2 regions of the Pseudarthrobacter sp. LMD1-1-1.1 genome follow, and region 1 is predicted to be linked to the other one. Evidence: riboswitches for the same ligand, from Rfam matches in the RefSeq annotation. Region 1 holds a riboswitch; the other holds the start of a gene.
The links. A riboswitch is a leader RNA that binds a small molecule or an ion and turns the genes downstream of it on or off. The one in region 1 is predicted to bind glycine.
Positions count from the first base shown of each region.

Region 1 (3,403 bases):
CCGAGTTCAGGGCCGGCCACAGCCCCTTCATCGCCATGTTCTCCCTGGCAGGCCTGGGCGCCGCGGCCACCGTGGTCAACCTCGTGGTGCTGAGCTCCGCGATGTCCTCCGCGAACTCGGGCATCTACTCGACCTCCCGCATGGTCTTCGGCCTTGCCCAGGAAGGCGACGCCCCCGACGTCTTTGGCAAACTGTCCCGGCGCAAGGTGCCCCAGAACGCACTGTTCCTCTCCTGCGTGCTGCTGCTGTCCGGCGTCGTCCTCATGTACGCGGGCCAGGACGTGGGCAAGGCCTTTGATATGGTCACCACCGTCTCCGCCGTCTGCTTCGTCTTTGTCTGGTCCATCATCCTGGCCAGCTACATCGCCTTCCGCCGCCGCCGGCCGCACCTGCATGAAGCATCGAAGTTCAAAATGCCCGGTGGTGTTGCCATGGTCTGGGTGGTCTTCGCCTTCTTCGCCTTCGTGATCTGGACCCTCACCACCCAGCCGGACACCCTGGTGGCCCTGCTGGTCACCCCGGTTTGGTTCATCCTGCTGGGCGCAGCATGGTTCGTCCTCCGCCGCCGCCCCGCACACCAGGCCCGTTTCGCTACGTTCCAGGCTGAACTGCAGGCGGACCAGGACTTCACCGACGCCGCAGCCGGCAAGGCTGTCCGTACGGGTGCCGCCGCAGAAGCGGGGGAAGAGCGGGTCAACCGGTGATCGCTGAGGAGCTCCGCGCTTCCGGGCTGCGCGCATCCGAACCTGGGACTTCTGAAGCCGGGCAGCTGCAGGCAGTGGCAGATCCGGAAACGGGCCGGGAATTCGTGCTGACGTTCCACTGCCCGGATGCCCTTGGCATTGTCCAGGCGGTGGCGGCATACCTGCTGGAACAGGAATGCTACATCGTGGACATCAAGCAGTTCGGCGACAGGGCGAGCGGGCGGTTCTTCATGCGCATCCACGTCACCTCGCAGGTTGAGCTGGACCTTGGCCGCCTCCGGGCCGGTTTCGGTCAGGTGGCCCAGGAGTGGCAGATGGACTGGCGGCTGGAACGCCACGGACGCAAGCAGCCCATCCTGGTGATGGTCTCCAAGTATGAGCATTGCCTCAACGACCTCCTGTTCCGCGCCCGCAATGGTGAATTGCCCGTGGAGATCGCCGCCGTGGTGTCCAACCATCCGGACCTGGAACCGCTTGCGGCGTGGCACGGTGTTCCGTTCCACCACATCCCCGTGACGCCGGAAACCAAGGCCGATGCCGAGGAGCGGCTGCTGGCCCTGGTGGACGACTACGCCGTGGAGTTGGTGGTGCTGGCCCGCTACATGCAGGTGCTCAGCGACGAGGCCACCACCCGCCTGAGCGGGAAGGCCATCAACATCCACCACTCGTTCCTGCCCAGCTTCAAGGGGGCAAAGCCCTACCACCAGGCCTACGAGCGCGGCGTCAAAACGGTGGGTGCCACCGCCCACTACGTCAACTCGGAGCTGGACGAAGGGCCCATCATCTCGCAGCAGGTCATCGAGGTGGACCACACGTACTCCGCCTCGGACCTGGTCACGGTTGGCCGCGACGCCGAATGCAAGGCGCTCACGAATGCCGTCCGCTGGCACGCTGAAGGGCGGATAGTCCTCTCCGGCAACCGGACGGTCATCCTCCGCTAGTTTGCGGGCCCGTCCACGCGGCCGGTGCCCGCACTCCCTCCAAACGGAGGGGCAGGCGCCGGCCGCCGTGGCACCACTACTGAATACAGCCTTTCGAGCTGTGGCGGGAGAGTTCTCCCGGCCATCACCGGGCAGGCGCCGTAGGAGCAAATCCTCCCCAGGAATCTCTCAGGCCCATGTACCGTCACGGCGAGGCGACTCTGGAAAGCAGTGCTGCTCCGGCAGCACTCACCGACGGTGCAAGCAGGCCCTGATGGGTTTGCGGAATCTCTCAGGTCCAATACAGAGCGGGGAGGGACCCGATCCATGCCGTGCCACCCGTGGCCGGCCAAACCTGGAGTTCCTCATGACGATTCAATCCCTCCTGGCACCAGCCGCAGCACCGACTCCCGCGGAAGGACAGGCCGGCAAGTACGGTACGGTACTGCCTGTCCGGATGCAGATCATTCCCTCGGAGGGTATTGCCGCCCGCATCCAGGCCGCCGTGCCCCCTGGGGCGCAGCTGACGGTGACGTGCCTGCCCCGCCAGGGTGTGGGACCCACCATCCGGACGGCCATTGAGCTTGCCTACCTTGGCTTCGAGGTTGTTCCGCACCTGGCAGCACGAAGCATCGAAAGCCGTGAGCAACTGGCCGGCGTGGTCCGGAACTGCCACGACGCCGGCATCACCGAAGTGTTCGCCGTCGGCGGTGACGCGGGGGAGCCGGCCGGTCCCTATGACAGCAGCCTTCCGTTGCTGGAGGACCTCGCGGAGGTCTCTGGCGGCACCATCCGGGCCGGCGTGGCGGGCTACCCCGAAGGGCACCCGGGCCACAGCGAACTGCACATGCTTGATGCCCTGCTGGAAAAGCAGCACCTGGCATCGTCAGTGGTGACGCAACTGTGCCTTTCGGCCCCCCGGATCCAGTGGTACGCCCAAACCCTGCGCCGGGAAGGGGTGCGCCTGCCTGTCTGGGCCGGAGTGCCCGGCGCCGTTCCGCGGGCGCAGCTCATTCGCGCCGCGCTGAAAATCGGTGTAGGCCCATCCCTCACACTGCTGAACCGCAGGGGACCCCTTGGCCGGCGCCTGCTCCAAGATGGCCGCTACTCCTCCGAGGCCATCGTCGCGGAACTGCAGCGCGGCGAAGCAGTGGAAGGTATCCACCTTTACACGTTCAACAACCTGGCCGGCCCCGCCAACTAGAGGCCGGCGGCGGGGGTAGCCGTGACGCGGAGCGGAAAGTTCAGCATGCTTAGTGTTTGTCCACATAGGATGGATAAGCACGGCAGCCTACCCGCTGCAGGTCGATTTGAATGAAGGTGACCATGGCCAGGCGCAGCAATCCCGCAGTACGAATCGCACAGGAAACCGCCCACAACGCAATGTTCGATGCCGACGGCAAACCCAAGCCCGGTGTCCACAACATGCTCCTGAAGGCAGTGCAGATCCAGCGGCCCCTGGTGGTGGCCTACATCCGCCGGCTCCAGAAGAAGCATCCACGGGCCACCGCCGCCCAGTTGGCGGCCATCGCAGAGCGTGACTACCTGCGCGCAGTGACCGGTGGGGGTGCCCTGGTGGGTGCCACCGCCGTCGTCCCTGGTGTTGGAACCGTGGCGTCGCTGGGACTTTCCGCAGCCGCAACCGTCGGCTTCCTGGAGGCGACGGCCCTCTACGCGACGTCGCTGGCAGAGCTCCACGGCATCCGCCTCACCAATCCCGAGAAGGCCGGCACCATGGTTATGGCCATCATGCTTGGTGAGGAAGGGACCGCCCTGCTG
Region 1 covers NZ_JBEGHP010000012.1:703,923-707,325, forward strand. The annotation lists gene cycA (D-serine/D-alanine/glycine transporter) at 1-704, shown strand, start outside; gene purU (formyltetrahydrofolate deformylase) at 770-1,645, shown strand; glycine riboswitch at 1,740-1,839, shown strand; gene MRBLMD1_RS08860 (methylenetetrahydrofolate reductase) at 1,992-2,828, shown strand; gene MRBLMD1_RS08865 (hypothetical protein) at 2,951-3,403, shown strand, end outside.

Region 2 (3,403 bases), on a different contig from region 1:
GCCTTCGGTGGCTACTGACTTGATGCCGTACACCACGGGCACCATGACCAGCATGGAGAGCAGGACGCTTGGGATATCCACCCTGCCCGGCGCGGGATCCTTTGATTCCGGAATGAAGGCCGGCCCCAGAGCCAGCAGGGGCAGCATGAGCGGCACGGCCACCAGGAAGACGGCGCCCCACCAGAAGTGCTCCACCAGCCATCCACCCAGGATGGGGCCCAGGGCGGCGCCGCCGGAGAATCCGGCCGCCCAGATGGCCACTGCAAGCCGCCGGCGGTTGGGTTCCGGGAATATATTGCGGATCAGCGACAGGGTGGACGGCATCAGCATGGCGCCGAAGAACCCGAGCGCCGCGCGGCCGGCGATCAGCCACTCCGGGGTGGGCGCGAAGGCTGTGGCGGCGGACAGTCCGGCGAAGCCCAGGCTGCCGATGACCAGCAGCCGCCGCCGCCCAATCCGGTCGCCGAGGCTTCCCATTGACACCAGCAGCCCGGCCAGGACCAGCGGATAGGAGTCCACGATCCACAGCAGCTGCAGGCCGGTCGGTTCCAGGGCGCGTGCGATGGCGGGCAGGGCAAACGTCAGGGCCGTGTTGTCCACTGCCACCAGCAGCACGGGAAACATCAGCAGCCCCAGCGCAAGCCAATCCCGCCACGGAGGCCGCGCGGCGGTGCTGTCCCGTTGGGTGGGGGCCGGGCTGATGGAAGTCGTCATGCAATAACTGTACCGTCTGGACGGTACAGTTTGAAAACGCGGGCATTCCTTCTTCCCTGCCGGTGAAGGGCATGATGGAAGGCATGCCCCGAAAGCCTGTAGCCCGTGATGCGGTCCTTGACGCCTTCGAGTCCCTGCTGATCGACGTGGGGGAGCGCGCTGCAACCCTCGACGCCGTAGCCCGGAAGGCCGGGGTGTCCAAAGGTGGCCTCCTCTATCACTTTCCCAACAAGGAAGCGCTCATCTCCGTGCTGCTTGACCGCCTGGAAGGCCTGGCCAAGGCGGACGCCGACGCGATGGCTTCGGCCAGCGAAGGTGCTGCCGCGTATTTCATCCGCTCCTCCGTCTGGGCGGATACTCCGCTTGACCGGGTCATCGTGGCTGCCACGCGGCTTGCCGAGGTGGCACATGAAGAGACCCGCCGCCGGTTCGCCGCCATCCAGCAGCGGTGGCTGGACGAGATCGCAGCAGATGTGGGGCACGGCCTGGCCAAGGCTGTCCTGTATATGGGTGACGGGTTGTACTTCAATGCCATGCTTTCCGTGGGCCCGGCGCCGGAAGGCGGAGCGGCCGCTGATGTGGAGGAACTCCTGGCTGCTTTGGAACGGCTCCGCAGGTAGTTTTCCATTTGCCGGGAGGGCTTGTGGCGTAGGACAATGGAGAGTTGTGAGGGCTGTCACCGGCCGTCAGCATCAACAAATGAATAGCCTTTGATCTGCGGCGGGAGAGTTCTGCCGGAAGTACAGGCAGGCGCCGTAGGAGCAAATCCTCCCCAGGAATCTCGCAGGCCCCTGTACCGCCGCGGCGAGGCACCTCTGGAAAGCAGCAGGCAGTTGTCCGGCCTCCCTTGGGGGAAGCGAGACGGCTGTTGTGCTCACCGACGGTGCAAGCGGGTCCTGCCCAGGCAGGCAACGCGGAAACTCTCAGGTCCAATACAGAGCGGGGAGGGACCCGAATAGCTGTGGCGTACCCTGCGCCGCCTGAATAAATGGAGTTCCTTCGTGTCGGTTACCCCAGCCTCCACCACCTTCGTAGACCGCCACATTGGTGCACGCCGCCAGGACGACGTCGACGCCATGCTCAAAGCCGTTGGTTACGGCACGGTCGATTCCCTGGTGGACACCGCCGTACCCAAAGTCATCCGCCAGGAAACAGCCCTCCGCCTGCAGGATGCCCTCAGCGAAGTTGAAGTCCTTGCGGAACTGCGCAGGCTCGCCGCCAAGAACAAGACCGCCGTGCAACTGATCGGCCAGGGCTACTACGACACCATCACCCCTGCTGTCATCCGCCGGAACATCCTCGAGGCCCCGGCCTGGTACACCGCCTACACCCCGTACCAGCCCGAGATTTCCCAGGGCCGGCTCGAGGCACTGCTGAATTTCCAGACCATGGTCCAGGACCTGGTGGGCCTGCCGATCGCCAACGCCTCGCTGCTGGATGAAGCCACCGCCGTGGCCGAGGCCGTGCTGCTGATGCGCCGCTCCAACAAGACCAAGCCTGCAGCGGACGGCAAGACTGTCCTGGACATCGACGTGCTGCCGCAGACCATCGCCATCGTCAAGGGCCGCGCCGAGGCGCTCGGCTTCGAAGTTGAGGTCGCCGACCTGTCCAACGGCCTGCCCGACGGCGACATCAACGGCATCGTGCTCCAGCAGCCCGGTGCCTCCGGGCGGGTCTGGGACCAGTCCGCCACTATTGCGGCGGCGAAGGAGCGCGGCGCACTGGTCACCGTGGCCGCTGACCTGCTTGCACTGACCCTGATCACTCCTCCGGGCGAGCAGGGCGCCGACATCGCCGTCGGCTCCACGCAGCGCTTCGGGGTGCCGTTGTTCTTCGGCGGCCCGCACGCCGCATACATGGCGGTCCGCAAGGGCCTGGAGCGGTCGCTGCCCGGCCGCCTGGTGGGTGTGTCAAAGGACGACGCAGGGGTTCCCGCGTACCGCCTGGCGCTGCAGACCCGCGAGCAGCACATCCGCCGCGAAAAGGCCACGTCCAACATCTGCACCGCGCAGGCCCTGCTGGCCATCGTTTCCTCGATGTACGCCGTCTACCACGGCCCCGACGGGCTGAAGGCGATTGCGGAAACGACGCACGGCCACGCCCGGGTGCTGGCGGCCTCGCTGGCGGCTGCCGGTGTGGAGGTGCTGCACACGAGCTTCTTCGACACCCTTACCGTCCGCGTCCCCGGACGCGCTGCCGCGCTTGTCGCCGATGCCGAAGCGCGCGGCATCAACCTGCGTTCCATCGACGCCGATACCGTGGGCATCTCGCTCGATGAAACCACGACGGCGGCCATCGTCGCCGACGTCGCGGACGTCTTTGGGGCCTCCGTTGCCGCGGCTGAAGGCTTCGGACTGGAGGCCGCCGTCGGACGTTCCTCCGACTACCTGCAGCACCCGGTGTTCAACACGCACCGGTCCGAAACCCAGCTGCTGCGCTACATCCGGAAGCTGTCGGACCGGGACCTGGCGCTGGACCGCACCATGATCCCGCTGGGCTCGTGCACCATGAAGCTGAACGCCACCGCCGAGATGGAAGCCATCTCCTGGCCGGAATTCGCCTCCATCCACCCCTTCGCCCCGGACTCCCAGACCGAAGGCTGGCGTGAACTGATTGCCGACCTGGAGGCGGACCTGACCGCGATCACCGGGTACGACCAGGTGTCCATCCAGCCCAATGCCGGATCCCA
Region 2 covers NZ_JBEGHP010000027.1:29,836-33,238, forward strand. The annotation lists gene MRBLMD1_RS21190 (MFS transporter) at 1-714, opposite strand, end outside; gene MRBLMD1_RS21195 (TetR/AcrR family transcriptional regulator) at 798-1,334, shown strand; glycine riboswitch at 1,426-1,523, shown strand; gene gcvP (aminomethyl-transferring glycine dehydrogenase) at 1,716-3,403, shown strand, end outside.
Region 2: linked by a shared signal. The riboswitch ahead of gcvP (aminomethyl-transferring glycine dehydrogenase) and the one ahead of MRBLMD1_RS08860 (methylenetetrahydrofolate reductase) in region 1 are both predicted to bind glycine.